Regions from separate parts of the Kitasatospora sp. NPDC089913 genome, predicted to be linked through region 1. Evidence: riboswitches for the same ligand, from Rfam matches in the RefSeq annotation. Region 1 holds a riboswitch; each other region holds the start of a gene.
What was found. A riboswitch is a leader RNA that binds a small molecule or an ion and turns the genes downstream of it on or off. The one in region 1 is predicted to bind S-adenosylmethionine.
Positions count from the first base shown of each region.

Region 2: another riboswitch for S-adenosylmethionine. It lies ahead of ACIPYS_RS02035 (aminotransferase class V-fold PLP-dependent enzyme); the one in region 1 lies ahead of thrC (threonine synthase).
Region 3: another riboswitch for S-adenosylmethionine. It lies ahead of ACIPYS_RS16190 (IclR family transcriptional regulator); the one in region 1 lies ahead of thrC (threonine synthase).

Region 1 covers NZ_JBIVGI010000053.1:4,323-14,557, reverse strand. The annotation lists gene ACIPYS_RS39320 (FtsX-like permease family protein) at 1-1,255, opposite strand, end outside; gene ACIPYS_RS39315 (ABC transporter ATP-binding protein) at 1,252-1,998, opposite strand; gene ACIPYS_RS39310 (hypothetical protein) at 2,180-2,536, opposite strand; gene groL (chaperonin GroEL) at 2,703-4,325, opposite strand; gene ACIPYS_RS39300 (cold-shock protein) at 4,793-4,996, opposite strand; gene ACIPYS_RS39295 (MoaD/ThiS family protein) at 5,582-5,857, opposite strand; gene thrC (threonine synthase) at 5,900-7,180, opposite strand; SAM riboswitch class I at 7,199-7,331, opposite strand; gene ACIPYS_RS39285 (glucosyl-3-phosphoglycerate synthase) at 7,504-8,514, shown strand; gene ACIPYS_RS39280 (trehalose-6-phosphate synthase) at 8,562-10,040, shown strand; gene otsB (trehalose-phosphatase) at 10,015-10,235, opposite strand, start outside.
Region 2 covers NZ_JBIVGI010000001.1:448,131-458,365, forward strand. The annotation lists gene ACIPYS_RS02005 (ubiquinol-cytochrome c reductase cytochrome b subunit) at 1-608, opposite strand, end outside; gene ACIPYS_RS02010 (ubiquinol-cytochrome c reductase iron-sulfur subunit) at 605-1,675, opposite strand; gene ACIPYS_RS02015 (c-type cytochrome) at 1,672-2,481, opposite strand; gene ACIPYS_RS02020 (heme-copper oxidase subunit III) at 2,669-3,289, opposite strand; gene ACIPYS_RS02025 (hypothetical protein) at 3,686-4,111, shown strand; gene trpD (anthranilate phosphoribosyltransferase) at 4,297-5,373, shown strand; SAM riboswitch class IV at 5,482-5,599, shown strand; gene ACIPYS_RS02035 (aminotransferase class V-fold PLP-dependent enzyme) at 5,654-7,018, shown strand; gene ACIPYS_RS02040 (Lrp/AsnC ligand binding domain-containing protein) at 7,063-7,344, opposite strand; gene ACIPYS_RS02045 (rhomboid family intramembrane serine protease) at 7,341-8,219, opposite strand; gene ACIPYS_RS02050 (hypothetical protein) at 8,421-8,684, shown strand; gene ACIPYS_RS02055 (NYN domain-containing protein) at 8,820-10,235, shown strand, end outside.
Region 3 covers NZ_JBIVGI010000009.1:853-11,087, forward strand. The annotation lists gene ACIPYS_RS16185 (SGNH/GDSL hydrolase family protein) at 1-1,111, shown strand, start outside; gene ACIPYS_RS16190 (IclR family transcriptional regulator) at 1,160-1,873, opposite strand; SAM riboswitch class I at 2,070-2,212, opposite strand; gene ACIPYS_RS16195 (TetR/AcrR family transcriptional regulator) at 2,355-2,978, opposite strand; gene ACIPYS_RS16200 (amidase) at 3,134-4,585, shown strand; gene ACIPYS_RS16205 (TetR family transcriptional regulator) at 4,649-5,206, opposite strand; gene ACIPYS_RS16210 (AAA family ATPase) at 5,329-8,220, shown strand; gene ACIPYS_RS16215 (hypothetical protein) at 8,245-8,445, opposite strand; gene ACIPYS_RS16220 (alpha/beta fold hydrolase) at 8,646-9,332, shown strand; gene ACIPYS_RS16225 (MarR family winged helix-turn-helix transcriptional regulator) at 9,495-9,950, opposite strand; gene ACIPYS_RS16230 (nuclear transport factor 2 family protein) at 10,065-10,235, shown strand, end outside.

The sequences.
Region 1 (10,235 bases):
GCACGCCCACCGCGGCGATCGCCAGCAGGTCGAGCGGTGCGATCGCGAAGTGTCCGAAGCGGCTGCCGCCCGCCCCCTCCAGCCAGGGCCGCAGCGCGGCGACCAGGCCGGTGCCGAGCGCCACCCCGAGGGCGGCCCCGGCCAGTCCGAGCACCAGTCCGCCGCCGAGCACGATGGCGCGGATGTGACCCCGGTGGCCGCCGGCGGCGCCGACCAGGGCCAGCTGCCGCCGGGAGCGCCGGGCGCCGACCGCGAAGGCCGGGCCGGCCAGCAGGGTGACCTCCAGCAGCGCCATGCCGATCACGGTGACCAGGACGACGGTCCGGTTGTCGCTCCCGGGGGAGACCCACCGGTCGGCGTCGTAGGGGACGGCCGAGGCCGGCGGCGGGTCGAGGGCGACCGCCCGGGAGGTCACGGTGAAGCCGTACCGGTTGAGCTTCTGGACGGCGGTCCAGTCGAGCCCGGCGCCGACGGGCAGCCGGACCAGCCACTGCTCGGCGCGGACGCCCTCGTCCCGGCCCGCGGCGACCGGTCCGCCGGGAGCGTCCGGAGCGGCGGCGGCCGCCGCGGCCAGCGGGGAGATCAGCCGGCCGGGCCGGGCGACCAGTTCCACCTTCCCGAGGTCCCCCGGGTGCTCGACCACACCGGTGAGCCGGAACGGCGTCCGCTCCAGCCCCTTGACCGTGGTGGAGTCGCCGAGGCGCAGTCCGGCCTCGTCGAGGAAGGCCCGGGTGACGGCCGCCTCGTCGGGCGCGGCGGGCGCCCGGCCCTCGACCAGGTCGAGCCGTCCGGACCAGACCGGATCGGCCGGATCGGCCTCGGCGGTGGAGGTGGTGAACAGCCCCTCCCGGGTCGAGGTGCTGACCTCGGGCCCGGGCGTGGCCGGCACCAGCACCGCGGCGGACGGCAGCAGCCCGCCCAGCAGTTCGGCCGAGGTCGCCGCGCCGGCGGCCGCGGGAGCGGACGCGGGGTCGGTCCGGGCCTCCGGCAGCACCCGGACGCCGTCCTCGGCGAACGGCGCCTGCTCGACGGAGCGGCCCGGGCGGTGGGCGGTGACCAGGGCGTCCGCCCCGCCCATCAGCCGCTCGACCCGCTCGGCGGGGGTGAGCGAACCGCTCCGGTGGACGATGTCGGCGCCGGTGACACCGAGCACCGGCAGCGCGACCATGGCGATCACCAGGGCGCTGCGGCCCTTGGACCTGAGGGCGTCGCGGCGGGCGATGCGCAGCGCGACGCGCAGGGCGGAGAGCTTCATCGCCGTCCCCCGTTCCCGCCGGCGAGCAGCGGGTGCGCGGCCTGCCCGACGCCCCCGTCGACGACGGCCCCGTCGTTCAGGACGACCACGCGGTCGGCCCAGACGGCGTGGCGGGGGTCGTGGGTGACCATCATGGCGGCGGCGCCGGCGTCGCAGCGGGCCCGCAGCACGGCGAGCACGGCCTCGCCGGTCGCGGAGTCGAGCGCGCCGGTGGGCTCGTCGGCCAGGACCAGCCGGCGGTCGCCGACCAAGGCCCGGGCGATCGCGACGCGCTGCTGCTGGCCGCCGGAGAGCTGCTCGGGGAAGCGGTCGGCCAGCTCGGGGATGCCCATCTCGCGCAGGGCGGTCAGGGCCTCCCGGCGGGCGGTCCGGGCGGACACCCCGTCGAGTTCGCGCGGCAGCGCGACGTTCTCGGCCGCGGTCAGCGCCGGGACGAGGTTGTAGTCCTGGAAGACGTAGCCGACCGAGCGGCGGCGCACGGCGGCCAGCCGGGTCCGGTTCAGTCCGCCGAGCTCGACGCCCTCGACCAGCACCTGCCCGCCGCTGGGCCGGTCGAGGCCGCCGGCCAGGGTCAGCAGGGTCGACTTGCCGGAGCCGGAGGGCCCCATGACGGCGACGAACTCGCCGGGGCGCACGGCCAGGTCGACGCCGCGCAGGGCATGCACCTCGGCCTCGCCGTGCCCGTGCGTCCGGGTGACGGCGCGCAGTTCGAGGACCGGACGGGCCGGATCTGGCTGGGACATGGGTCTCCCCCACTCATTGCCGAAAGAAGGACTCGGACGGACTATATATGTCGTTGGACTGCATATGCAGTCCAGTGGTTCCCATCGGCACGAAAAAGCCGCCGCCGCACCCGGAGGTGCGACGGCGGCCCGGAGGAGGAAGGACCGGCGGCTGAGGCCCGGCCGGCAGCCGGGACGCGCCCTACAGCTCGCCCACCGCCGCCACGACGGCGCCGCGCTTGCCGCACACCCAGTGCGGCTCCGGCCCCAGCTCGGGTTCCACGCCCAGCGCGTGCGGGTCGCCGTCGGCCGCGCAGTCCGCGCACAGCGGCCAGCGGCCGTGGCTCTCCAGCAGCGCGTCCTGGACGTCCTGGGCGACCAGGCCCAGGACGTACTCGACGCCGTCCGGCCACTGCTCCAGCCACCAGCGCCGGTGCGTCACGGCCTGCTCGACCAGGGACACCACGGCGGGGTCGGCGGCGTCCCGCGCGGTCAGGTCGGCCAGGATCAGCGCCCGCGCGGTGTGCAGCGCCGTCTCGATGTCGTCTGTCGTAGCCATCCGTCCAGTCTCCCAAGAACGCCCGGAAACCCGGGACCCCCGGCCCCGGGAAGGCGCCCCGGGAACGCCCCGGGGAACGATCCCGGGAACGCCGCGAGGGCGGCTCCCCGTCGGGGAACCGCCCTCGCGGACGAAAGACCTGCCGATCCGATCGAAGCGATCAGGATCAGAAGTCCATGTCACCGCCCGGCATGCCGCCGCCGGCGGCCGCGGCGGCCTTCTCCGGCTTGTCGGCGATGACGGCCTCGGTGGTGAGGAACAGCGCCGCGATGGAGGCGGCGTTCTGCAGCGCGGAGCGGGTGACCTTGGCCGGGTCGATGATGCCGGCGGCGACCAGGTCGACGTACTCGTTGGTGGCGGCGTTCAGGCCGTGACCGGCGGGGAGGTTGCGCACCTTCTCCACCACGACGCCGCCCTCGAGGCCGGCGTTGGTCGCGATCTGCTTGATCGGGGCCTCGAGCGCGACCTTGACGATGTTGGCACCGGTGGCCTCGTCGCCGTCCAGCTCCAGCTTGTCGAAGGCGACCGAGGCCTGCAGCAGCGCGACGCCACCACCGGCGACGATGCCCTCCTCGACGGCGGCCTTCGCGTTGCGGACGGCGTCCTCGATGCGGTGCTTGCGCTCCTTGAGCTCCACCTCGGTGGCCGCGCCGGCCTTGATGACGGCCACGCCGCCGGCCAGCTTGGCGAGGCGCTCCTGGAGCTTCTCGCGGTCGTAGTCCGAGTCGCTGTTCTCGATCTCGGCGCGGATCTGGTTCACCCGGCCCGCGACCTGCTCGCTGTCGCCGCCACCGTCGACGATGGTGGTCTCGTCCTTGGTGATGACCACCTTGCGGGCGCTGCCCAGCAGGTCGACGCCGGCGTTCTCCAGCTTCAGGCCGACCTCCTCGGAGATCACGGTGCCGCCGGTGAGGATGGCGATGTCCTGGAGCATGGCCTTGCGGCGGTCGCCGAAGCCCGGGGCCTTGACGGCGACGGACTTGAAGGTGCCGCGGATCTTGTTCACGACCAGGGTCGACAGGGCCTCGCCCTCGACGTCCTCGGCGATGATGACGAGCGGCTTGCCGCTCTGCATGACCTTCTCCAGCAGCGGCAGCAGGTCCTTGACCGAGCCGATCTTGGAGTTGGCGATCAGGATGTAGGGGTCCTCGAACGAGGTCTCCATACGCTCCAGGTCGGTGGCGAAGTAGGCCGAGATGTAGCCCTTGTCGAAGCGCATGCCCTCGGTGAGCTCGAGCTCGAGACCGAAGGTGTTGCTCTCCTCGACGGTGATGACGCCTTCCTTGCCGACCTTGTCCATGGCCTCGGCGATGAGCTCGCCGATCTGGGTGTCGGCGGCCGAGATGGAGGCGGTGGAGGCGATCTGCTCCTTGGTCTCCACGTCCTTGGCCTGGGCCAGGAGCTGGTCGGAGACGGCGGTGACGGCCTTCTCGATGCCGCGCTTCAGGGCCATCGGGTTGGCGCCGGCGGCGACGTTGCGCAGACCCTCGCGGACGAGCGCCTGGGCCAGCACGGTGGCGGTGGTGGTGCCGTCACCCGCGACATCGTCGGTCTTCTTGGCGACCTCCTTGACGAGCTCCGCGCCGATCTTCTCGTACGGGTCCTCGAGCTCGATCTCCTTGGCGATGGAGACACCGTCGTTGGTGATCGTGGGGGCGCCCCACTTCTTCTCCAGAACGACGTTGCGGCCCTTGGGGCCGAGCGTGACCTTCACTGCGTCGGCAAGCTGGTTCATGCCACGCTCAAGGCCGCGGCGAGCTTCCTCATCAAAGGCGATGATCTTGGCCATCAGAAGTGGTCCTCCGGGACACGGTCGACTGCTCGGACCAAGGGGTGCCCGCGACGGACGGCCCTGGTGTGCGGGGGTCCATTCCCCTACCGCTCCCTGGGGCCTCACCGACCCGGTCCGCTGTCACTCTCAAGCTGTGAGTGCTAACGCCAATGATTAGCACTCCGGGTGGGTGAGTGCAAGCCCAATCGGGCAATCCGCGAGCCGCGCCACCCGCGCCGCGCACCCGCCCGGAGCCGTCCCCGACCGCCTCCGACCGGGCCGGATCCGACCGGAACGCCGCGCCCCGCGGCCGGCCCCCGGAGCCCGGCCCCGGGCCCGACGGCGGACATCGCGACGGCCACGACGGCCGACATGACGGCGGACATGACGGCGGGCCCGTACGACCGAGGTCGCACGGGCCCGCCGTGAGAATCAAGAGGTGCGCCAGCCGATGGGCCGAGCAGAGCTCCCGGGTGTCGGAAAGGTCAGACCGCCGCGCGGACCATGTCCGCCTGCGGACCCTTCTGCCCCTGAGAGATCTCGAACTCGACCCGCTGGCCCTCCTCAAGGGTGCGGTAGCCGTCCATCTGGATCGCGCTGTAGTGGACGAAGACGTCCGCACCACCGTCGACCGCGATGAAGCCGTAACCCTTCTCCGCGTTGAACCACTTGACGGTGCCCTGAGCCATTCCGAACTCCCCTAGTGCTGTGCTGGCCCTTCACGCGCCCGCAGGTCTGCGGGCCCGGGTCTGGTTGGAGGCCGGCCCGGGGAACCCCCCCTGGGCGCAGCCGCGCACGCCACAATCCTCCCGATGACGCCGAACGGCATCCGGCGAACGGGCGATTGCGTCGACCGCGGCTGAATGTATCCGGATCGACGCCCTCTGCAACAGGGTCAATGGCGGGGAATTCACCCGCGGCGCCGTGGGACAGGACGGGCGCAATCGGGATAAAGCCCTGCATTCTCCGCCGGACATAGCGGACGTATTACCAGAAATCCCCGCCAGAATTCTGACACCGGCCTGACATGTATCCAGGTCCCGGGCCCGTCCCGGCTCCCGCCGGACGCGGGCCGGCGGTGGTGGCGGTGCGGTGGATTCGTTCCCGGACCAGGGTGACGGGCGCGCCCTGTTCCCGGTCCAGCGACACTTTACTCCGCCCGGGACCGAAGATATTCCCGCCAAAATGCGCACGGCCGTCCGCGGCACGGAATTCCGTGCCGCGGACGGCCGTCGGCGACGCGCCCGCCCCGGGGGGAACGGACCGCCCGCGGATCACCCGCCGGCGACCGCCGGGATGATCGAAATGTTCGCGCCGTCCTTGATCCCCGTTTCCAGGCCCTCGGCGAACCGCACGTCGTCGTCGTTCACGTAGACATTGACGAAACGGCGCAGCTTGCCGGTGTCGTCGAGGATCCGCGCGGCGATCCCGGCGTGGTTGCGCTCCAGGTCGGCGATCACCTCGGCCAGCGTGGCGCCCTCGGCGGGCACCTCGCTGACGCCGCCGGTGTAGGTGCGCAGGATGGTCGGGATGCGGACGTTGGCGCTCATGGGGGTCTCCTAGCTACTACGGGCGCTGGGTGGGCGGAGGGGTCAGTCGGAAGCGAGGCCGGCGCCCCGGAAGGCGTCCAGGGTCGGCCGGATGACGGCGGTCATGCCGGACTCGGCGACCGCGTCGAGGGTCTTGAGCCCGTCACCGGTGTTGATCGCGACGGTCTCCTTCGACGGGTCCAGCTGCCCGGTCTCGACCAGCTTCTTCAGCACGCCGACGGTCACGCCGCCCGCGGTCTCCGCGAAGATGCCCTCGGTCCGCGCCAGCAGCCGGATCGCCGCCACGACCTCCTCGTCGGTGACGTCCTCCACCGCGCCGCCGGTGCGCCGGGCGATGTCCAGCACGTACGGGCCGTCGGCCGGGTTGCCGATCGCCAGCGACTTGGCGATGGTGTCCGGCTTGACCGGCCGGATCACGTCGTGACCGGCCTTGAAGGCCGCCGAGACCGGCGAGCAGCCCGCCGCCTGGGCGCCGAAGATCCGGTACGGCCGGTCCTCGACCAGGCCCAGCCTGATCAGCTCCTGCAGCCCCTTGTCGATCTTGGTGAGCTGGGAGCCCGAGGCGATCGGGATCACGATCTGCTCCGGCAGCCGCCAGCCGAGCTGCTCGCAGATCTCGAAGGCCAGCGTCTTGGAGCCCTCGCCGTAGTACGGCCGCAGATTGACGTTGACGAAGCCCCAGCCCTCGCCGGCCGGGTCGCCGATCAGCTCCGAGCAGAAGCGGTTCACGTCGTCGTAGTTGCCCTCGATGCCGACCAGCTCGCCGCCGTACACCCCGGCCATCACGACCTTGCCCTGCTCCAGGTCGTGCGGGATGAACACGCAGGACCGGAAGCCCGCCCGGGCCGCCGCCGCGCCGACCGCGCCGGCCAGGTTGCCGGTCGACGAGCAGGAGAGCGTGGTGTAGCCGAACACCCGGGCCGCCTCGATGGCGCAGGCCACCACGCGGTCCTTGAAGGAGTGGGTCGGGTTCCCGGAGTCGTCCTTGATGTGCAGCTGCCCGGTGAAGCCGAGCTCGCGGCCCAGGTTGTCCGCCTTCACCAGCGGGGTCCACCCCGGGTTGAGGTTCGGCTTGGTCGCCACGTCGGCCGGCACGGGCAGCAGCGGCGCGTAGCGCCAGATCGACGCCGGACCGGCCTCGATCCGCTTGCGCAGCTCCTCGGCGCCCTCGCTGCCGAACTCGTAGGCGATCTCCAGCGGACCGAAGCACTCGAGACAGGCGAAGCTGGGACCGAGCGGGAACCGGGTGCCGCACTCGCGACAGGACAGCGCGGTGGCGGGGCCGAGGTCGACGGCGACTGGTGCGGCGGTGTCGATAGCCATGATGGGCGGAGGCCTCTCTCCTCATCTTCCCCGTGACGCGGTCGCGCCACAGGCCGGAATTGGCACCTGTCCCGCCGGGGCTCGAAGCCGACCGTGCGAGAAGGTTGCCGGGACGTCAACGGGCCGTTCCCTCAGTCCCTCTGGATGAGCTCTGTGAAGTTGTGGTTCTGCTCAGCGGCGACCCCGGCGTGCGAAGGTCCGATCGCTGTACGAAGACTGTATCCGAAGGCGTCGGTCCCGAACGGGACCGTCCGCCACGCGAGATGACCCGTCCCAACCGCCCCCGGTCGTCGGCCGGGACCCCATCCGTCGAGGAGAGCACCGTGCCCGCCGAACCGACCCCCGCGCTCCTCCCCGAGACCGCGTCCTGGCTGCGCCGGCGCTCCTGGACCGCGGCCGACCGACCGGTTCACACGCTCCCGGCCGCCAAGCGCGCCCTCGGTGCGGCGGGCACCGTCAGCGTCGTCCTGCCCGCGCTGGACGAGGAGGCCACGGTCGGCGAGATCGTCCGGGTCGTCCGGCGGGAGCTGATGGAACGACTACCGCTGGTGGACGAGGTGGTGGTGATCGACTCCGGCTCGGTCGACGCCACCGCCGAGGTCGCCGCCGAGGCCGGTGCCACCGTCGTCCACCGGGACGCCATCCTGCCCCGGCTGCCCGCCGCCCCCGGGAAGGGCGAGGTGCTGTGGCGTTCGCTGCTGGTCACCCGCGGCGAGATCGTCTGCTTCGTGGACGCCGACCTGCGCGAGTTCGACCCCGCCCTGGTCTCCGGCATCATCGGCCCACTGCTCACCGATCCGGACATCCAGCTGGTCAAGGCGATGTACGACCGGCCGCTGGAGACCGACGGCGCGGTGGTGCCGGCGGGCGGCGGCCGGGTCACCGAACTGGTCGCCCGCCCGCTGCTCAATCTGCACTGGCCGGAACTCGCCGGTTTCGTCCAGCCCCTCGGCGGCGAGTACGCGGCCCGCCGCTCCCTGCTCGAACGGCTGCCCTTCCCCACCGGCTACGGCGTCGAGCTCGGTCTGCTCGTCGACGCCCTGGAGACGGCCGGACCGGACGCGCTCGCCCAGGTGGACGTCGGCATCCGCCACCACCGGCACCAGGACGCCCAGGCACTCGGCCGGATGGCGGCCACCATCTACCGCACCGCGCTGGAGCGGCTGGACCGCACCCACCGGCTGAAGGCCTCCGCCGACCTGGTCCGCCCACTGCTCACCCAGTTCACCCGCGACCCGCTGACCCGCGCCTTCACCGCCCACACCCACCCGGTCACCGCGACCGAACGGCCGCCGATGCACACCGTGCCCGAGTACGCCACCCGGCGCCGATGACCCGTCCCGCGGGTTTGCCGCCCCGGAGCCCCGGCAACGAACCAACCATGGGTGATCTCACGACCGAGCGTTCGAATCCGACCGGCGCCGCTCCCGTCCTGGTGGCGTCCAACCGGGGGCCGGTGTCCTTCGGCACCGCGGACGACGGCACACTGACCCTCCGCAGAGGCGGCGGCGGTCTCGTCTCCGGGCTGTCCGCGATCGACGACCCGGACGCCGTCTGGGTCTGCGCCGCCCTCTCCGACGCCGACCGCCGGGCCGCCCGCGAGGCCCCGGACGGCCGGCTCGACCGGGCCGGCCACGACGTCGGCGGCCAGGCCGTCCGGATGCTGGACATCGACCCGGAGACCTTCGCCCGCGCCTACAACGGCATCGCCAACTCGACCCTCTGGTTCGTCCACCACCTGCTCTGGGACACCCCGACCGCCCCCGCCTTCGACGCCGGCTTCCGCACCGAGTGGGCGGCCTACACCGCGTACAACACGGCCTTCGCCGAGGCCCTCGCCGCCGAGGCCGCCCCCGGGGCCGCCGTCCTGGTGCAGGACTACCACCTGTCGCTCGTCCCGGAGCTGCTCCGCGCCGCCCGCCCCGACTTGCGGATCGGCCACTTCTCGCACACCCCCTGGGCGCCGCCCGAGTACCTGCGGCTGCTGCCCGACGACATCGCCGGGGCCGTCCTCACCGGCATCCTCGGCGCCGACCGGGCGGGCTTCCTGACCCGGCGCTGGGCGCTCGCCTTCGCCGACTGCTGCGAGCGGTTCCTCGGCGCGGAGGTCGACCGCGAGGCGCTCACCGTGACGTTCGCGGGCCGCACCACCGCCCTCGGCGTGCACGGCCTCGGCGCCGACGCCGACTTCCTGCGCGAGCGGGCCCACCGGCCGGACGTCGACGAGCGGCTCGCCACCCTGCGCGCGACCGTCGGCGACCGCCGCACGATCGTCCGGGTCGACCGCACCGAGCTGAGCAAGAACATCGTCCGCGGCTTCCTGGCCTACCGGCACCTGCTGCGCACCCGCCCGGAGTGGCACGACCGGGTGGTCCACATCGCCTTCGCCTACCCGTCCCGCACCGACCTCGCCGAGTACCGGGCCTACACCGACCGGGTCCGGGCGCTCGCCGCGGAGATCGAGGAGGAGTTCGGCACCCCGGACTGGCGGCCGCTGGTCCTCCACGTCGATGACGACTTCCCGCGCTCGCTGGCCGCCTACCGGCTGGCCGACGTGGCCCTGGTCAACCCGATCCGGGACGGCATGAACCTCGTCGCCAAGGAGGTCCCGGTGGTCTCCGACCAGGGGTGCGCGCTGGTGCTCTCCCGGGAGGCCGGCGCGCACGCCGAACTCGGCCAGGACGCGCTGAGCGTCAACCCCTACGACATCGTGGCCACCGCCGAGGCGCTGCACGCCGGGCTCACCATGCCGGCCGACGAGCGGGCCGACCGCTGCAAGCGGCTGGCCGCAGCGGCGACGGCGCTGCCGCCGCAGCAGTGGTTCCTGGACCAGCTCAACGCCCTGCGGCCGGGCGGCTGAGCTCCTCCCCCAGCGCGACCAGCAGTTCCACCACGCCGGCCGGGCCCGGGACCACCAGGTCCGCCCGGTCGGCGAGCTCGCGCACCGGCGTGTCCCCCACCGCGCCGCTGCACACCAGCAGACCGGCCAGGCCCTCCGGACGCAGCTTCTCCACCGCCGCGAAGGCCGGGACGTCGCCCAGGTCGTCGCCCGCGT
Region 2 (10,235 bases), on a different contig from region 1:
ACGTAGGTGCCGATCAGCGGGGTCGCCAGGACGGCGCCCTCCATGAACCGGATACCGGTGCCGGAGAGCAGGTCGTCGGGCAGCGAGTAGCCGAAGAAGCCGTCGAACATGCCCAGGACGAGCAGCAGGAAGCCGAAGACCCAGTTGATCTCACGGGGCTTGCGGAACGCGCCGGTGAAGAAGACGCGCATCATGTGCACGAACATCGCCGCGACGAAGACCAGGGCCGCCCAGTGGTGGATCTGGCGGACCAGCAGACCGCCGCGCACCTCGAAGCTGATGTCCACCGTCGACGCGTACGCCTCGGACATCGGGATGCCCTTGAGCGGGATGTACGAGCCGTTGTAGATGACCTCGCCCATCGAGGGCTTGAAGAACAGCGTCAGGTAGACACCGGTCAGGATGATGATGATGAAGGTGTAGAGGCAGATCTCGCCCAGCATGAAGGACCAGTGGTCCGGGAAGATCTTCCGCAGGTTGGTCTTGGCGAGGGAGTAGATCCCCAGCCGACCGTCCGTCCAGTCCGCGGCCTGCTCCCACTTGTTCGCGGGCTTGGCGCGCGTGCTGGCGGGCTTGGCGCCGGAGGTGGTGCTGCTCGTACTGCTCATCGAGCACGCTCCCAGTAGCTCGGGCCGACGGGCTCGTCGAAGTCGCCGTGGGCGACCAGGAAGCCCTTCTCGTCAGTGGTGATCTTCAGCTGCGGCAGCGGGTGGCCGGCCGGGCCGAAGATCACGCGCGCGCCGTCCGCCAGGTCGAAGGTCGACTGGTGGCAGGGGCAGAGCGCGTGGTGGGTCTGCTGCTCGTACAGGCTGATCGGGCAGCCGACGTGGGTGCAGATCTTGGAGTAGGCGAGGATGCCCTCGAAGCCCTTCTCCTTGGACTTGTCGTCCTTGATGTCCTCCGGCGCGATGCGCACCAGCATGAGGGCGTCCTTGGCGATGCGCTGCTGGAAGTCCTCGTCATGGGTGTGCAGGCCCTCGGGCATCGCGAAGGTCAGCGACCCCGTGATGATGTCCTCGGCCTTCATCGGCTGGTTGGTGTTCATGTTGATCAGCTGCAGGGGCTTGGCGTCGGTCGCCTCCTCCCAGCCGGTGTGCTCCAGCTTGTCCTCGGGCAGCGGGCCCAGGTCGCGCAGGAGGACCACACCGGACAGCGGCACCAGGGCCATCGAACCGATGAGGGTGTTGCGGATCATCTTGCGGCGGCCGAAGCCGGACTCCGCGGCACCGGTCCGGAACTGCTCGATGACGTCGGCGCGGACCTCGTCGTCGGCCTCGATCGGGTGACGCTCGGCCGGGATCTCGTGGTCCGACATCAGGGTGCGGGCCCAGTGGACCGCGCCCGCGCCGATGAGGAACAGCGCGACACCGAGGGTCATGCCGAGCGCGAAGTTCAGCGCGCTGACGTGGCCCAGCGGCCAGATGTAGACGATCTTGTCCGGGTCGATGGCCACGTACGAGGCGATGAAGCCGATCGTGGCGAGCATCGAGACGACGAACATCAGCGACACCTGGCGCTCGGCCCGCTTGGCGGCCCGCTCGTCGATGTCGGTGCGACGCGGCTCGTGGGCCGGCAGGCCCGGGTCGGCGAACGGATCGCCGTGGGCGGCCACCTCGTGGTGCCCGGCGGAGCCGTGGGACTCCGGGAGCTTCTCTTCTGACATGTCGTGGCTCATGACTTCTTGGCCTTGGTGGTGTGGGCGGCGACCCAGATCGCGACCGCGATGAGCGCACCGAGACCGAAGATCCAGCCGAACAGGCCCTCGGTCACCGGACCGAGGCTGCCGAGCGTGAGACCGCCGGGGTTGGGCTCATCGTTGGTGGTGTGGCGGACGAAGGCCACGATCTGCTTCTTCTGCTCCTCGGGCATGGTGGTGTCCGGGAACGACGGCATGTTCTGCGGGCCGGTCTGCATGGCCTCGTAGATGTGCTTGGCGTCCACGCCCTCCAGGGACGGGGCGTACTTGCCCTGGGTGAGGGCACCGCCCTGGCCGGCGAAGTTGTGGCACTGGGCGCAGTTGGTGCGGAACAGCTCGCCGCCCTTGGACAGGTCGTCCGGGTTGGTCGAGGTGTACTGCTCCTCGGTCGGCGTGACCGGACCGGGGCCGAGCGAGGCGACGAAGGCGGCGAGCTGGTCGATCTCCGCCTGCGAGTAGATGTTCGGCTTGCGCGGCACCTGGGCGCCGGGCTGCTGGGCCGGCATACGGCCGGTGCCCACCTGGAAGTCGACCGCGGCGGAGCCGACGCCGACCAGGCTCGGGCCGTCGCTGCTGCCCTGCCCGTTCAGGCCGTGGCAGGAGGAGCAGCCCACGGCGAAGAGCTTCTTGCCCTCATCGATCGCGAGCGACTGCGCCGCCACGTCGGCCTGCGCCTTGCCGGCGGGCGCGAACGCGGCGTACAGCCCCCCGGTTGCCGCCAGGGCGAGAAGTAGGACGACCAGCGCCGCCAGTGGGTGGCGCCGTCGTGCGGAGAGCTTTTTCACGGAATAACCCCGGTGTCAGGATCTGGTCGACTGGTGGGTGCACCCGGCGGCCGGTCTGGCCGGCACGAGGCTGCCTGTCCAAGGCTGCGCGCGCGGTCGGTCGGTGGGAGCGTCGCCACCGGCGAAATCGGGCCGTCGCCGGTGAGGGCGGGACCCGGGGCCGGTGGCCAGCGACCTGATCAGCTGGTTACTTGATCAGGTAGATGGTCGCGAACAGGCCGATCCACACGACATCGACGAAGTGCCAGTAGTACGACACCACGATGGCGGCGGTGGCCTGCTCGTGCGTGAAGCGCTTGGCTGCGTACGTCCGTCCCAGGACCAGCAGGAAGGCGATCAGACCACCCGTCACGTGCAGACCGTGGAAGCCGGTGGTCAGGTAGAACACCGTGCCGTACGGGTCGGAGGACAGCGACAGGCCGTCCTTCTTGACCAGCTCGGTGTACTCGAAGATCTGGCCGCCGATGAAGATCGCGCCCATCACGAAGGTGATGACGAACCACGAGCGGAGCTTCTTCACGTCCCCGCGCTCGGCGGCGAAGACGCCGAGCTGGCAGGTGAGCGAGGAGAGCACCAGGATCGTGGTGTTGACCGAGGAGAACGGCACGTTGAGGGCGTGCGCCTTCTCGGTCCAGAACTCCGGCCCCTTGACGGAGCGGAGCGTGAAGTACATCGCGAAGAGGGCCGCGAAGAACATCAACTCGGAACTGAGCCAGACGATCGTTCCGACGCTGACCATGTTCGGCCGGTTGACCGATCCGTGCGCGTGCCCGGTTTCTACTGCTGTTGCTGTCGCCACGACGGACATTATGTCGGTCCCTTATTCCGTCTTCACGTCGGGGGGTCACCCTCGGAGTGTCCGGTGCGTGCGGTATGCCCCCCTGGGGCCCGACGGGGCGTCCGGACTGCCGCTGAGCAGCGGCGTGTCCCTTTTCTGACGGTTGCTCGAAGGGCCCGTCCGGACCCCGTCCGGCGTGTCGTGGCGGGCGTCCGGGGGGCTTCGGGGGTAAGGGGAAGTTCCACTCGTCCGCCGTACGGGTGGACCGCGCGGGCGGGGGTGACGCGCCCTGCTCCGGCCGGACCAGTCGCGGACGCGGCGCGGTCGGGACGAGATCGCGCGGGAGGGGCTCGGCGGGCGGTGATCGGGAGTAGCATCCGGGGACAGGCGAACGTGGTCCGGATCACACGTGAGGGAGCAGGGCCCATGGCGCACACGACCGACGAGACGCTGACCGTTCTCGTCTACAGCCACGACCGAACCACCCGCGAGCAGGTGCTGACCGCTCTCGGGCGGCGGCCCGCGGAGGACCTCCCGGAGCTGGCCTACCTGGAGTGCGCGACCACCCCCGCGGTGCTCAAGGCGCTGGAGAAGGGCGGCGTCGACCTCTGCGTCCTGGACGGCGAGGCGGTGCCGGCCGGCGGGCTCGGGCTCGGACGGCAGCTGAAGGACGAGATCTACGGTTGCCCGCCGGTGCTGGTGCTGATCGGCCGGCCGCAGGACTCCTGGCTGGCCGCCTGGAGCCGGGCCGACGCGGCGATCTCCCAGCCGGTGGACCCGGTGGCGCTGGCGGAGGCCGCCGCCACGCTGCTGCGGGCCAGGCTGGCCAAGCGGGCGCCCGCCGTCCGCTAGGTCGGGTCCCCGGCCCGTGTTCCGTCCGGCGTTCCACCCGGCGTTCGGTCCGGCGTTCCACCCGGCGTCTCACTGCGAGAGAAGAAGGGTGAACGGCGGAGCCCCGGCGGGCCGCCGCTCGATAGGCTGACTCCGTCCCCACGTCCTTCCCCGGGTAGCCGGGGCAGCGAGAGCCGGAGTCAGCCATGGTGAACGTGCAGCCTGCGAACGGTGGGAGCGACCCCGCGCAGGTGGTCCGCTCCTGGCCGGACATCCTGTCGGCGCTGCTGAGGGGAGAGGACCTCGACCGCTCGGCCACCGCGTGGGCGATGGACCGGATCATGAGCGGCGAGGCCTCCCCGGTGCAGGTGGCCGGGTTCATGGTGGCGCTGCGGGCCAAGGGCGAGACGGTCGAGGAGATCTCCGGACTCGTCGACTCGATGTACGCGCACGCCGAGCCGCTGGACATCCCAGGCCCGGCGGTGGACATCGTCGGCACCGGCGGCGACCGGGCCAAGACCGTCAACATCTCCACCATGTCGGCGATCGTCGCCGCCGCGGCCGGTGCCAAGGTGGTCAAGCACGGCAACCGGGCCGCCTCCTCCTCGAGCGGTTCCTCGGACGTGCTGGAGAAGCTGGGCATCAGCCTGGACCTCCGGCCGCGCCGGGTCGCCGAGATCGCCGAGGAGGTCGGGCTCACCTTCTGCTTCGCCGCGACCTTCCACCCCTCGATGCGGCACGCCGCGCCGGCCCGGCGCGACCTCGGGGTGCCCACCGCCTTCAACATCCTGGGGCCGCTGACCAACCCGGCCCGGGTGACGGCGCACGCGATCGGCTGCTTCGACACCCGGCTGGCGGCGCTGATCGCCGGGGTGCTCGCCCGGCGCGGTGCCACCGCGCTGGTCTTCCGGGGCGACGACGGACTGGACGAGCTGACCATCACCACCACCTCGCGGGTGTGGGTGGTCCGCGACGGCGCCGTGACCGAGACCGTCTTCGACCCGCGCGAGGTCGGCATCGAGCCGGTCGGCATCGAGGCGCTGCGCGGCGCGGACCCGGCGTACAACGCGGAGGTCGCGCGCCGGATGCTCGCCGGGGAGCACGGTCCGGTCCGGGACGCGGTGCTGCTGAACGCGGCGGCCGCGCTGGTGGCGCTGGACCTCACCGACGCGCCGCTCGCCGAGCAGCTGGGCGCGGCCATGCGGCGTACCGCGGCGGCCGTCGACTCGGGTGCCGCGCGGGACCTGCTGAAGCACTGGTCCGAGGCCACCGCCCGGGTGTGACAGGGCCGTTGGGGGCCCATCGGGAATCCTCCCGGTGGGCCCCGACGTGTGTCCGGGATGTGGACCGCTGTTTGACCGAGGGGTGGAGCCGACCTAGAGTCTTGGCCAGGTCATGAGCGACAGCGACAAGCCCCAGCTTGCTGTCCGGCAACCCTCCGTCCGTGGCGGGGTGCCCTGGGTGAGGACCGGGCCGTGCGGCGAGCCGTCCGCGTGGCAAGCGCGGACACCCGGATCATCACGCACTCCCGGGGTCCCTGACCCGTAGACGGAGTGCATCCCCATGTCTCTCGCCACCGATCTCAGCACCCCCCTCGCCGTGCTCGGCCACGACGTCGAGGTCCCGCTCGCCAACGGCGACAAGGTCGCCTACGCCGCGCTCGACTACGCCGCCAGCGCCCCGGCGCTCCAGCGGGTCTGGGACGAGGTCGCCGCCTACGCCCCGTACTACGGCAGCGTGCACCGCGGCGCCGGCTACCTGTCCCAGCTCTCCACCGACCTGTTCGAGCAGAGCCGCCGGACCGTCGCCGAGTTCCTGGACCTGCGCGAGGGCGACCAGGTGGTCTTCACCCGCGCCACCACCGACTCGCTCAACCTGCTGGCCGGCGCCGTCCCGGCCGGGACCCAGGTGTTCGCCTTCGAGACCGAGCACCACGCCTCGCTGCTGCCGTGGGCGCACGCCGGTCTGACCGTCACCTGTCTGCGCGCCCCCCGCTCGCACGCCGAGGCGGTCGCCGCGTTCGACGCCGCGCTCGCCGGTGCGCCCGAGGGCCCGAAGCTGCTCTGCGTCACCGGTGCCTCGAACGTCACCGGCGAGCTCTGGCCGGTCGCCGAGCTGACCCGGACCGCCCACCGGTACGGCGCCCGGGTGGTGCTGGACGCCGCGCAGCTGGCCCCGCACCACCGGGTCTCGGTGCGCGAGCTGGGGGTCGACTGGATCGCCTTCTCCGGCCACAAGCTGTACGCGCCGTTCGGCGCCGGGGTGCTGGCCGGCCGGGCCGACTGGCTGGACGAGGCCGAGCCCTACCTGGCCGGCGGCGGCGCCACCCGTACCGTGGCCCGGGAGACCGACGGCTCGGTGGCCGTGCAGTGGCACACCGGCCCGGCCCGGCACGAGGCGGGCTCCCCGAACGTCATCGGCGTGTACGCGATCGCGGCCGCCTGCCGGGCGCTCACCGAGGCCGGGTTCGACGCGCTGGAGGCGCGCGAGCGGGTGCTGGTAGCCCGGCTGAAGGCCGGTCTGGCGGAGATCCCCGAGGTCAGGGTGCTGAACCTGTTCGGTGCCGACGCCGACCGGGTGGGCGTGCTGTCCTTCGTCGTCCAAGGCTGGAACAGCTCGCACTTCTCGGCCGCGCTGTCCGCCGAGTACGGCATCGGCGTGCGGGACGGTCTGTTCTGCGCCCACCCGCTGGTGCGCACGCTGCTCGGCGACGAGGAGGCCGCGCCCTCCGAGTGCGGCGCGCCGGAGGCTTCACTGCCGGGCGAGCGCAGCCTGAACGCGATCCGGGTGAGCTTCGGCGCCGGCACCCCGGACGAGCACGTGGACCGGTTCCTGACCGCCGTCCGCGAGCTGGTCACGGACGGCGCGGCGTGGAGCTACCGGAACGAGGGCGGCCGCTGCGTCGCGGACACCCGCCGGGAGGGCTGAGGCCCCGTCGGGGACCCTCGGCCCGGCGGGCCCGCGGTCGGCCGCTACTCCTCCAGGCCGATCGCGAACGCGGCCTCCAGGTCGTGCTGGGAGTAGGTGCGGAAGGCGATCTGGGTCTCGGTGTGCGCCACGCCCGGGACCTTGTTCAGCCGGCCGGGGATCACCTCGGCGAGGTCGTCGTGCCGGCGCACCCGCACCATCGCGACCAGGTCGTAGCCGCCGGTCACCGAGTAGACCTCGCTGACGCCCTCGATGGCGGCGATCGCCTCGGCGATCTCCGGGATGCGGTCGACGCTGGTCTTGATCAGGACGATGGCGGTGATCACGGTGGCGTACTCCTTTGTGAGGTGCCGCCAGGGTAGCGGGCGTCGGTCACGGCGTCGCGGGGGCGGGTGCGGCCCGGGCGGGTGGGGCGGCGGAGGGTCCGGCGGGGGCGGGTGCGGCGCTCGGCCAGGGTGCAGGCGTAGAGGAAGCCCGCCACGAAGCCGATCACGTGCACCAGGTACGCCACCCCCGGTCCGGCGGAGTGCACCGACCACCACTGGAGCGCGAACCAGAGGCCCAGGACCAGCCAGGCCGGGAACCGCAGCGGCAGGAAGAGCAGCAGCGGGACGAGCGTGGTGACCCGGGCGTGCGGGTGGAAGCGCAGGTAGGAGCCGAGCACGGCGGAGATCGCCCCCGAGGCGCCGATCAGCACCCGGGTCGAGTCCGCCGAGTGCGCCTCGGCCAGGGCGAAGCCGTAGGTGGTCAGCGCGCCGGCCGCCAGATAGAAGAGGAGGAACCGGGGGCGGCCGAGCCGTCGCTCCACGGTGGGGCCGAAGACGTGGAGGAAGAGCAGGTTGCCGAGCAGGTGCAGCCAGCCGGCGTGCAGGAAGAGCGCGCTGAGCACGGACAGCGCCGGGTGCTTGCCGGGGGTCGCCGAGGCCGGGCAGCCGGGCACCGGCTCGGGGGCCTCGGCAAGTTGGTCCGCGGTCAGCGGGTGACCGGTCAGGAGCTCGGCGGGGACGGCCCCCCAGCGCTGCTCGTAGCGCTGCTCGGCGCAGACCCGGACCTGGTCCCGGCCGTAGAGGGGGTTGAGCCCCGCGGCCGGTCCGAGCAGGAAGACCGCGGTGTTCAGCGCGATCAGCGCGTAGCAGACGGCCGGAGCGGCGGCGGCCGGTCGGCCGCGGTGCGCGCCGGGGTGGGGGACCGGGATCGCCATGGGCTCCAGCATCCCCCCGGTTCCGGGCGGGCACCGCGTGGTTACGGCAGGTGGGCTACCGCCCGGGAGTGCTCGGCCGGTGGCCGGGAAGGTTGCCCCAGGCAATAGGCTTGGGGCGGGCATTCCCGCCTCCCGCCGCCGACGCCGGGGCTCCGGGGGGAGCGCCTGAGCCCGTTCCGGGACCACCCGAGAGGACCCCCGATGACCGTCCCCGCTCTGACCGCCGAGACGCGCTGGCGCTGCACGCTCTGCGGAAACCTGACCCGCTTCGACGTGACCCGGACCGCCCGGGTGACCGAGTTCCTGCACTTCGACCTGGCCGGCGAGTCCAAGGTCGAGGAGACCCAGGTGCTCAGCGAGACCGTGGAGTCGGTGCGCTGCCGCTGGTGCAACGCCGTGGACCAGGTCGAGCTGGTGGCCCGTCCCGGCGCGGACGGCGCGGACGGCGCTCCCGGGCAGGGCTGACCGCCCGGTCCGTGCGGTGGGCGGTGAGCGGCGTGGCCGCCCGCCGCACGGGACAATACAGAGAGAACGCGCGGAGTGTGACGGGGGTGGCGGCCTGCGGCCGTACCCCGCTGGACCAGGATCGGAGCCGAGGACGTGGTGGACGCAGCGAAGGAGCCCGCCGGGCCGCAGGGGCGGCAGCCCGCTGTGGACGCGCAGGCGCCGGACGCGGCAGTGGCCGCCCCCTCCGGCGCCGGGGCCCCGGCGGAGGCGCCCGCGGGCGAGGAGTCCGGCGCCGGTGAGGAGCCGGCGGCAGCGGACGGCGGAGCGGGCGGCCCGGACCCGTCGGCGGGACCGGACGGGCCGGAGGTGTCGGGGCCGGTCGCCGAGACGCTGGACCGGCCGCTCCCGGAGGGGGTGCGCCGGCGGGTGGTCGGTCTGGCCTCCGACGCGCTCGGCGGTCTGCCGCTCGGCGAACTGCCCCAGTCGCTGCGCCAGTACGCCAAGTTCACCCCCGCCCGCCGGGCCAAGTACGCGGCGACCGCGCTGGCCGCGGCGCTGGAGGCGGAGCCGGCCTTCCGGGTGCGGATAGCGGAGCGGCTGCGGCTGGGTCAGCCGGACCTGGTCCGGGCCCTGGAGGCGGGCACCGTGCCGGGCGCCGCCGACCCGATGGACGTGGCGGCGGCCGCCTACCTGGTGCGCTCCGCCGGGTGGAGCCGGCTGGTCGCGGAGGCCGGCGACGAGGCCGAGCGGGCCGGCACCGAGGGCGCGGTCGCCGAGGCGACCCGGCTGGTCGAGAAGCTGCAGGCGGAGCTGGCCGAGCTGCGGGCCGCGGCGCGGTCCGACCTGGAGCGGCAGCGGGCCGAGTCGGAGGACGTCCGCAAGGAGGCCGAGTCGCTGCGCCGGCGGCTGCGTTCGCTGGAGAGCGACACCCGGCGGGCCCAGGCGGAGACCCGGAAGGTCGCCGCCGAGCTGGAGGCGGTCAGGACGCAGGCGGCGGCCGAGCGCGGCGCGGCGGAGACCGAGGCGCGGCGGCTGCGGCACCGGGTCACGGAGCTGGAGAACTCCGCCGAGCAGGGCCGGCGCTCTGCCCGGGAGGGGCGCGGCGTCGAGGACATGCGGCTGCGGCTGCTGCTGGACACCGTGCTCCAGTCGGCCCAGGGCCTCCAGCGGGAGCTGGCGCTGCCGGTCTCCCAGATCCGCCCGGCGGACCTGGTGGAGGCGGTGGTGCCGGGTTCGGCCTCGCCGCACGACGTGGCGCGGCGCGGGCTGGCCGAGGACGACCCGGCGCTGCTGGACCAGCTGCTGGCGATCCCGCAGGTCCATCTGGTGGTGGACGGCTACAACGTCACCAAGACGGGCTATCCGACGCTGCCGCTGGAGCAGCAGCGGATCCGGCTGCTGGGCGGACTGGCGATGCTGGCGCAGCGCACCCAGGCGGAGGTCACCTGCGTGTTCGACGGCCAGGACCTCGACGTGCCGGTGATCATGGCGCCGCCGCGCGGGGTGCGGGTGCGGTTCAGCCGGACCGGCGAGACGGCGGACGAGCTGATCCGCCGGCTGGTCCGGGCG
Region 3 (10,235 bases), on a different contig from region 1:
GACCTGGGCGGTGCAGGGCTTCGACCACCAGTCGGTGCGGCAGGTGATACGACTCGGCGCGGGCGGCAAGGCCGTCCGGTTCCGGCTGTCCAATCTCTACGGGACGACCCCGCTGCGGCTGAGCGGGGCCACCGTCGGCCGGGCCGCCGACGGCGCGGCCGTCGTTCCCGGGACGGTACTGCCGTTGCGCTTCGGGCACCGGGGCTCCGTCGTCGTCCCCCCGGGCGGAGAAGCCCTCAGCGATCCGGTGCCGCTGCCGGTGGCGGCCCGCGACCGGGTGTCGCTGACCCTCTGGTTCGACGGACCGACCGGCCCGGCCGGCTACCACCAGCTCTCCATGACCACCACCTACCGGGCCGACGGCGACCACCGCGGGGACACCGGCCCGGAAGCGTTCACCGACGCCGTCCGCCCCGGGTTCGGCTCCTGGTACTACCTCGGCGGGGTCGAGGTCACCGGTGGGCGCCCCGTGGGCAGGGCGGTGGTGGCGTTCGGAGAGTCCACCACCGACGGGTTCGGTGCCACCGTCGACGGCGACGACCGCTACCCCGACCTGCTCGCCGAACGGCTCCTCGCCGCCGGCCGCCCGCGACCGGTGCTCAACGCCGGCATCGGCTCCAACAAGATGCTCGCCGATTCCGCCTGCGCCGGGGACAGCGCCCTGAAGCGCTTCCGCCGCGACGTGCTCGACCGTCCCGACGTCGGCACCGTCATCGTCTCCCACGGCATGAACGACATCCTCCGCAGCGGCGACCAGATCTGCGGCGTGGACCGCGACGACCCGCCGGTGACGCTCCAGCGGCTGATCGACGCCCACCGGTCCCTGATCCGGGCCGCCCACGCCCGGGGGGTCAAGGCCGTCGGCGCGACCCTGATGCCTTTCGGCGGCGCACCCTTCTGGACCGCGCAGACCGACCGGCTGCGCCGCGACCTGAACGAGTGGATCCGCACCTCCGGCGCGTACGACGCGGTGGCCGACTTCGACCGGGCCATCGACCCCGAGGGCACCGGAGCGATCCCGGACGGCTACCACGCCGGTGACCACCTCCACCCCGGACCGCTCGGGTACCGCGTCATGGCGGACAGCATCGACCTCGACAGCCTGCGCTGACCCGCCCCGGCCGCGGGGAGCGGGGGCGGCCCCCGCGACCGGAGCGCGTCAGCTCGGACGGAGGGCCTCGGTGAGACGGTCCGCGGCCTCGACGACGGTCTGCGAGAGAAGGGCGCCGGGGTGGCGGGTGAGCCGTTCGATCGGACCGGAGACCGTGACGGCAGCCACCACCCGGTTCCCCGGGCCCCGGACCGGCGCGGAGACGGACGCGACCCCGAGCTCGCGTTCCCCGATCGACTGGGCCCAGCCCCGGCGGCGGACGCCGCTCAGCGCCGTCGCCGTGAAGCGGGCCCCCTGGAGGCCCCGGTGGAGCCGCTCGGGCTCCTCCCAGGCCAGCAGGACCTGCGCGGCGGCGCCGACCTTCATCGGCAGGGTGACCCCCACCGGGACGGTGTCGCGCAGGCCGGAGAGGCGCTCGGCGGCGGCCACGCAGATCCGGACGCCGCCCTGACGGCGGTAGAGCTGTGCGCTCTCCCCGCTGACGTCGCGCAGCCTGGCGAGGACCGGCCCGGCGGCGGCCAGTAGCCGGTCCTCCCCGGCGGCGGCCGAGAGCTCGCCGAGCCGGGGGCCGAGGATGAACCGGCCCTCCACGTCCCGGGCGACCAGCCGGTGCTGTTCGAGTGCGACGGCGAGCCGGTGCGCCGTCGGCCGGGCCAGTCCGGTCACGGCCACGAGTCCGGCCAGGGTGGCCGGACCGGCCTCCAGGGTGCCGAGGATCGAGGTGACCTTGTCGAGCACGCCGACGCCGCTCGTGTTCTCCATGGATGTCTCCGTCTCAGGTCCCGCGAACCGCCGAGGGGCGCGCTCACGGAGGCCCCCCGCGGGGAGCCGGTGGGGGTGGTCAGCGAGGGCGGGCCGCAGAAGTCGGCCGATTGCCTGCGCCGGGCACGAGACGGGTACGCGAAAGGTCCGGGACGGGAAGCGCCCGGGGGAAGGACAGCACAGAGAGCACCGTGTCTCCTCATCTTTCCCGCGCCACATTGGCGACAGGCCGGAGTTGGCACTGATCCCGCCCGGCACGGCGCGTACTTCGGACGCCGGGTCGAACGGGGAGCTGCCGGGGCTTCGTAGGGCCGGTCCCTCCACCCCTCTGGATGATTCGCGAAGAACGATACAAGACTCCGGAGGCCGGCTGCCAAGCCCCCGGTGCCCGAGCTGCGCCCGGACCGGGCCTGCAGCGTCCCGGGGCCGTCGGCGCGGTGGCCTGCAGTCGGGCGAGGCCGGGTACCGGCCGGTGGAAACGTCAGGCCACGGGCCCCGGAACGTCCCCCGCCGGGCGGTACCGCGCCACGATTCCCCCGACCGCCCGCAGCAGCCGCTCCCCCGCCCGGTCGACGCTCCCGTTCTGGACGGCGACCTGGGCGCCCTCGAGCGCGAAGGTGATCTCGGCCGCCGCCTGCTCGGGGTCGGACAGCCCGGCCCGCGCGCAGATGCCGGTCAGCCGCCGGGCCTGCTGTTCCTTGTGCTCCTCGATCACCTGCCGCGCGGGGTCGGAGCGGTCGGGCAGCTCGGCCAGGGAGTTGATGAACGGACAGCCCCGGTACGAGACCGCCGGCAACCCGTCGGCGATGAACCGGGCCAGGCCCAGGATCTGCTCCTCGGGCCGGTCCGGGTGCTCCGCCTCGACCCGGTCGAACGCCGCCCGGTAGTCGGCGGCGACGATCCGCAGCCACTCCGCGACCAGGGCGTCCTTGGTCTCGAAATGACGGTAGATCGCCATTTTGGTGGTCCCGGCCTTCTCGGCGATCGCCTGGACGCCCACCCGCCGGATCCCCTCGCTCTGGAAGAGCTCCTCGGCGGCGTCGAGGATGCGCTCGCGCGGCGGGAGTTTCGCCACCCGGCTCGGCCTTCTGACGGGCGTTGTCATGGCTGTTCGTGGCCTCCGGTCGATTGCGGCCGCTGCGCGTCCCCAGGTTCCTGCTACGGTACCAGTCCGTTCCAGGCGATACCGATCGGTATCGCCAGGGACCAATCGGTACCGTCAAGGACCGAGCGGTACTGTCATCGATTCCGGGAGGGACCATGGACATCACCGAGTACGTCCGCCACGACGCGGTGGGGCTGGCCGAACTCGTCGCCCGGGGGGAGGTGACCCCCGCCGAACTGGAAACGGCCGCGCGGGCGGCCGAGCGGGCCGTCGGCCCGCGGATCAACGCCGTCGCGGAGACCTGGCCGGCCGACGACGCGCCCCGCCCCGGCAGCACCCCGCTGGCCGGGGTCCCGTTCCTGGTCAAGGACCTCGGGGTGACCGCGGCCGGACGCCGGACGGAGCTCGGCAGCCGCCTCGCCGCCGGCCAGGTCGCCGACGGGGACTCCACCCTGATGACGCGTCTGCGCCGGGCCGGCCTGGTGACCTTCGGGCGCACCACCACCCCGGAGATGGCCTACAGCACCACCACCGAACCCGTGCTGTACGGCGCGACCCGCAACCCCTGGGACCTCACCCGCAGCGCCGGCGGCTCCAGCGGCGGCGCGGGCGCGGCCGTCGCCGCCGGGATCGTGCCGGTCGCGCACGCCACCGACGCCGCCGGTTCGATCCGCATCCCCGCGGCCTACAACGGCCTGTTCGGGCTGAAGCCGACCCGCGGCCGGGTGCCGATGGGCCCGGCCGTCGACGAGATCTTCAACGGTCTGGCCGTGCACGGCAGCGTCAGCCGGACGGTGCGCGACAGCGCCGCCCTGCTCGACCTGGTCCGGGGCCCGGAGCCGGGCGACCCCTACGCCGCGCCGGAGCCGCCCCGCCCGTACGCGCAGGAGGTCACCCGGGAGCCGGGCCCGCTGCGGATCGGCGTCCTCACCCGGCCGTGGGGCGGGCGGCCGGTCGCGCCGCCGGTCGCCGGGGCGCTCGCGCGCACCGTGCTCCTGCTGGAGTCGCTCGGCCACCGGGTGACCGAGGCCGAGCCCGGACTCGGTGTCGACTGGGAGGAGTTCGTCCTGGCCAACGCCCGCCTCTGGACGGTGAACCTCACCGCCTGGATCGACGAACTGGCCGCCGCCCTCGGCCGGCCGGTCGACTCCTCGACCCTCGAACCGCCCACGCTCGCCGGCTACCACTACGGGCGGCGGGTGGGCGGCGCCGAGTTCGTGACCGCCCTGGCGGTCCGCAACCGGGTCTCCCGCAGCCTGGCCCGCACCTTCGAGGACCACGACGTCCTGCTCTCCCCGACCGTGCCGGACCTGCCGGTGCCGCTCGGCACCCACGGCCGGGGCGCCGAGGCGCTGGACGGCCTGGGCTGGCTCCGCCGGATCCTCGACCTCTCGCCGTTCACGGCGGCGTTCAACGTGGCGGGCACGCCCGCGATGTCCGTACCACTGACGGTCGACAGCGGCACGGGGCTCCCGATCGGCATGCAGTTCGCGGCCGGGTACGGGCACGAGGGCCGTCTGTTCCGCCTCGCCGGGCAGCTCGAACGGGCGGACCCGTGGTCGGAGCGGACGCCCGCGGTCTGGGCCGGACACCACCGGAGCCGCTGAGGCCCCGGCCGGGAGCCGCCGGGGCCGCCGGGGCGCACGGCGGCCCGGCGGTACCCCGCGGGCTCACTCCGCCAGAACGGTGGCGATGCGGCGGATCAGCTCGCGGCCGCGCGCCCGGTCGGCGACGTCCACGACCGTCAGCACCTCCGGGTTCGCGGCCGCCCACAGCATCGCGACATGGACGAGCAGGGCGAACAGGACCTCGGGCTCGAACCGGGTCGACACCCGGCCCTCGGCCTGCCCCCGGGCGACCTCGGCACTGCGCCTGCGCACCTCGGCGACCGCGAGCTCGTTGAAGGCGTCGCCGCGCTCCAGTCGCTGCCAGGTGATGATCCGGGGCATCTCCGGGTGCTCGGCGTAGAGGTCGCCCAGCCCGGCCGCGAACCCGGGCAGGTCGTCGACGTCGAGCGGCACGCCGACCACGATCTGCTCGACCATCTCGTTCCAGACCGCGTCGAACAGCCCGGCCTTGTTCCCGAAGTAGTGGTAGATCTGCGCCTTGTTGCTCCGCGCGGCAGCGGCGATGCGGTCGACGCGCGCGCCGTTCAGCCCGTGCGCGGCGAACTCTGCCCGGCCGGCCGCGATGAGTCTCCGCTTGGTGGCTTCGGCGTCGCGCTCCATGCACCCTGCTCCTAACTAACCGTTTACTTGACAGGCTCACCAGGACCACAGTGTAATCAACTAACCGTCCAGTTGAATACGGCCGCAGTCGCGCGCCTTCGGGGCAGGGGAGGGAACCGGGCGTGGAACCGGGCACGGTGATGGTCGGCCGGGACGACGAGCGGGCGCGGCTGTCCGCGTTCGTCCGGGCCCCCGACGGACAGACGCTGCTCCTCAGGGGCGAGGCGGGCGTCGGCAAGAGCACCCTGCTCGACCTGGCGGCGCGGCTCGCGGCCGAGGACGGGCACCTGGTCGTCCGCGCCACCGGGGTCGAGGCGGAGAGCGGGCTCCCGCACGCCGGGCTGCACCAGCTGCTCTACCCGCTGCTCCCGGAGGCCGACCACCACTCGACCGCCCGCACCGGGCAGCACCCCGAGGCCCCCCGGCTGGGCGCCACCGCCCGCGCCGCCCTCGACACGGCCTTCGGCCGGTCCGACGGTCCGCCGGTGCCGGTCATGGCGCTCGGCATCGCCGTGCTCGAGCTGCTCTCCTGGACGGCGGCGAAGGGCCGCCCGCTGCTGCTCGTCCTCGACGACGGCCAGTGGCTGGACGGGGCCAGCGCCGAGGTGTGCGGATTCGTCGGCCGTCGGCTGGCCGGCCGCCCCGGCGTCAAGCTCCTGGTCGCCGTCCGGGCCGACACCGCCTCCCCCTTCGACACCGCGGCACTGCCGGAGGTGCCGGTCGGCGCCCTCGCCGACGCCGACGCCACCCGCCTGCTGGACCTGCACCACCCGCAGCTCGGCCGGCAGGTCCGCGGGCTCGTCCTGGAGCAGGCCGGCGGCAACCCGCTCGCCCTGCTCGAGCTGCCCGCCCACCTCGCCGCCGGCCCCGGCGACCGGGCCGGCCAGGACCTCCTGGGCCTGCACGGCGTCCCGCTCCCCCGGCGGATCCAGGAGATCTACGCCGCCCGCCTCGCCCGCCTCGGCGACACCGTCCGCGCGGAACTGCTCCTGGGCGCCCTGGACGGAGCGGCGGCCCGGCCCGGCGACGGCCCGGCGCCGATCGCCCGCTACCGCATGCGCGAGGTCGACGAAGCCGTGGCCTGCGGCCTGTTGGTCGTCGAACCAATGACCGGCGAGCCCGCGTTCCGGCACCCGCTGGTGCGGTCGAGCGTCGTCCAGCTCGCCTCACCCGACCAGCGCCGCTCCGCCCACCGGGTCCTGGCGCAGCTGCACCGGGAGTACCCCGAACGGCGCGCCATCCACCTGGCGGCCGCCACCGTCGACCCCGAGGAGGGCGTGGCCGCCGACCTGGAGGCCGCCGCCCGGTCGGCCACCAGGCGCGGCGGCGCGCGGATGGCCGTCTCCTGGCTGACCCGCGCCGCGGAACTGAGCGAGACCCGGGTCGACCGCTCCAGGCGGCTCGGCGAGGCCGCGTACGTCGCCGGGCAGGCGGACCACCTCGGCCGGGCACGCAGCCTCGCGCTGGCCGCCGCCGCGCCCGGCACGGACGGGAGCCCCGCCGCCGTCCTCGCCGAGTGCTACCTGGCGCTGTACCGGGACGGCGAGGTGAGGGCCACCCACCGCCGGATCGTCGCCGCCGTCGAGCGGCTCCGGGACTCCCCCGACCGCGGCCGCCGCCCCGGCCACAGCACCGACCCCGGCACCGACCCCGGCGCCGGCGGCCCCCGTCCCGGCCCCGACCGCCCCGACGAGGTGCTCGACCGGCTCGTCAGCCTCCTGCTCGCCGTCAGCCAGTACGCGGGAGACCGCGCCACCTGGCGGCGCACCCACGAGGTCCTCACCACCCTCGGCGAGCGCGCCTCCGAACGCGCGTGGATGTACGGCAGCACCTGGAGCGACGTCGTCCGGCACGGCTCCGGCTGGTCCCGGCGGGTGGAGCGGGCCTCGGCCGACCTGGAGGACCAGGACCCCTGGGACGTCACCCGCCTCGCCGTGTCGGCCTACCACCTCGACGTCCTGAGCCCGCTGCGCCCCTACCTGGACCGCGTGGTCGACCGCGAACTCGACACCGGCGCCATGTCCAGCGGCATCGTCATGCTGCACCTGGTCCTGCTCGACCAACTGGCGCTCGGCCAGTGGGACGCCGCCGAACGCACCGGACACCGCGCCCTCGCCCTGGCCACCGAACGCGGCCACGGCCTGTTCGCCCACCAGACCCGGGCCTACCTCGCCCAACTCGCCGCCGTGCGCGGCCGGACGGCGGAGGCCCGCGAGCTGCAGACCGCCGTCGACGCCTGGGCCCGCCCGCGCGGCGTCGGATTCCTGACCCAGATCGCCGACGCCGTCGGCGCCACCACCGCGCTCAGCGCCGGCGACTACGAGACCGCGTTCCTCCACGCCATCGGCATCACGTCGCCGGGAGCGTTCCGGCCCTACGCCTACCAGGCCTCGCGGACCCTGCTCGACCTCGTCGAGGCCGCCCTGCACACCGGCCGCGCCGGGCAGGCCCGGGCCCACGCGCTGGCCGCGCGGGACGCGGGCCTGCCCGACCTGTCCCCCCGACTGGCCCTGATCACCCACGGCGCCCTGGCCATGACCGCCGAGGACGACACCGAGGCCGCGGCCCACTACGCCCGGGCGCAGTCCCACCCGGCCGCCGAGCGCTTCCCGTTCGAACTGGCCCGGATCCGGCTCGCCCACGGCATCGCCGTCCGCCGCCTGCACGGCGCCGCGGCCGCCCGCCTCCCGCTCACCCAGGCCGCCAACGCCTTCGACCGCCTCGACGCCCCCGCCTGGGCCGCCCGCGCCCACGCCGAACTCCGGGCCGCCGGCGTCGCACCCCACTCCCCCGCCCCCGCCCCGCTGCCGCTGACCTGGCAGGAACGCCGCGTCGCCGAACTCGCCGCCGGAGGCCTGACCAACAAGGAGATCGGCGAACAGATGCGCCTCTCCCCCCGCACCGTCAGCGCCCACCTCTACCGCGCCTTCCCCAAGCTGGGCATCACCACCCGCGCCGCCCTCCGCGACGCCCTCACCCGCATCTCCGAACCGGCCCCGGCGCCGTCTCCCTGAGGACAGCGGCGGCCGTCGGCCCGTTCAGCCGAGTTCCTCGGCGAGGCCGACGACGATGCCCTCAGGGCCGCGGACGTAGCAGAGCCGGTAGACGTTCTCGTGCTGGACGTTCTCGTACTGGACGATCTCGCCGACGAGTTCGCCGCCGCGGGTGCCCAGGCGGGTGACGACGTCCTCGATGTCGTCGACGGCGACGAGGACGTTGTCCATGCGCCGGATCGCCATGCGGGGGCCTCCTGGGTCCGGTGAGGTGCAGCCTCCGGCCACGGTAGCCGCCGGGCGGCCGTGACCCCGGTCCGGCCACCCGTTCGGATGCACCGCGCGCCCGGCCGGGGGCGCGGAAGTCCGGGGCAGACCCGAGGCTGGAGTGGGCTCCGGCCCCCACGGTTCCCGTCACGGCTCGACATCGACGCAGGAGGACATACATGACGACCAAGGCCAGCATCGTCTTCGCCCACGGACTCTGGGCCGACGGCTCGTGCTTCAACAAGCTCGTCCCCGCCCTCCAGGCCGAGGGCCACACGGTGTCGTGCTCGCAGCACGGCCTCGACTCGCTGGCGGGCGACGTCGCGTGCGTCACCCGCTCCATCGACCACGTACCGGGCCCGGTGGTGCTGGTGGGGCACTCCTACGGCGGCACCCTGATCACCAAGGCCGGCGTCCACGACCGCGTCGGCGCGCTGGTCTACATCGCCGCGCTCGCCCCCGACGAGGACGAGACCTCGCAGGACCAGCAGAACAAGTTCGACGTCACACCCGTGTTCGGGAAGCTCGACATCAGCCAGGGCCGCATCTGGCTCACCGAGGCCGGCGTCCCCGACTTCTGCGGCGACCTGCCGGAGGAGGAGCAGAAGCTCGTCCTGGCGACGGGCGCCGTGCCCGTCCCGGACCTGTTCGGCCAGCAGGTCCCCGGTACCGCCTGGCGCACGAAGCCCAGCTGGTACATCGTCGCCAACAACGACCGCACCGTGAACCCGGACCTGGAGCGGGCGGCCGCCGAACGCATGGGCGCGAAGACCTACGCCGTCGACAGCAGCCACGTGCCCATGCTGTCCCACCCGGACTTCGTGCTCGACGTCATCCGCGACGCGGCCCGGAGCCTCGCGGCGTAGGCGACGTGCCGAGCCCGGCGGCGCAGCACCCCGCCGCCCGGCCGGCGCGAGTCAGCCCGCCCGGACCCGGCGCTCCGGCCGACCCGCCCCCGGTCATGACGCCCCGCCGATCCGGCGGTCCCCGCCATGAGGCTGTCGGGCGGCGGCCGGTGGGCCCCGGGGTCAGTCGCGGTCGGGGGTGAACGGCCCCTCGTCGAGGAAGCGGCGCAGCAGGCGCGCGAAGGTCCGGGCGTCCTCCGGCGGCCAGCCCGCGAGGGAGGTCTCGATGTCGGCGGCCAGTCGGCGGCGGGTCACCGCGACGACGTCGTGGCCGCCGTCGGTGAGCGCCAGCAGGGTCGCGCGGCGGTCCGCCGGGTCGGGGCGGCGTTCCAGCAGGCCGGTCCGCTCCAGGCGGTCGGCGCGGCGGGTGACGGTGGTGCGGTCGAGGCCGATCTCGCGGCCGAGGTCGGCGGCGCTGAGGGGGCCGGTGCGGGCGAGGCCGCTGAGGACCGGGTAGGTGAGGTCGTCGACCTCCTCGCCGAGTCCCTCGGTCAGCCGGGCGTGGAGGTCGGTGCGGGTGCTGCGCCGGAGGAGCAGCCCGAGGGCCTCGGCGATGTCCTGTCCTGTCGTATCGGTCACCCCCGAAGATTAGCGTGCGCGAGGCACGCTTCTCCTGCTACAGTCATAAGCGTGCTCAAGGCACGCATTTCATCGGGGGTCGCAAGGCCGCCCGTCACCCCACCGGAGGACCTCATGAACGCCACCGCCGCCACCACCCGCACCGACATCCGCACCGCGCTCACCGACCTCCTCCTCACCCCGGGCCTCGACCTCGACGAGGCCGCCGACCGCCACTTCGCCCCCGACTACCGCCAGCGCACCGACGGCAGCTGGGCGGACCGCACCGAGTTCCTCGCCCACATC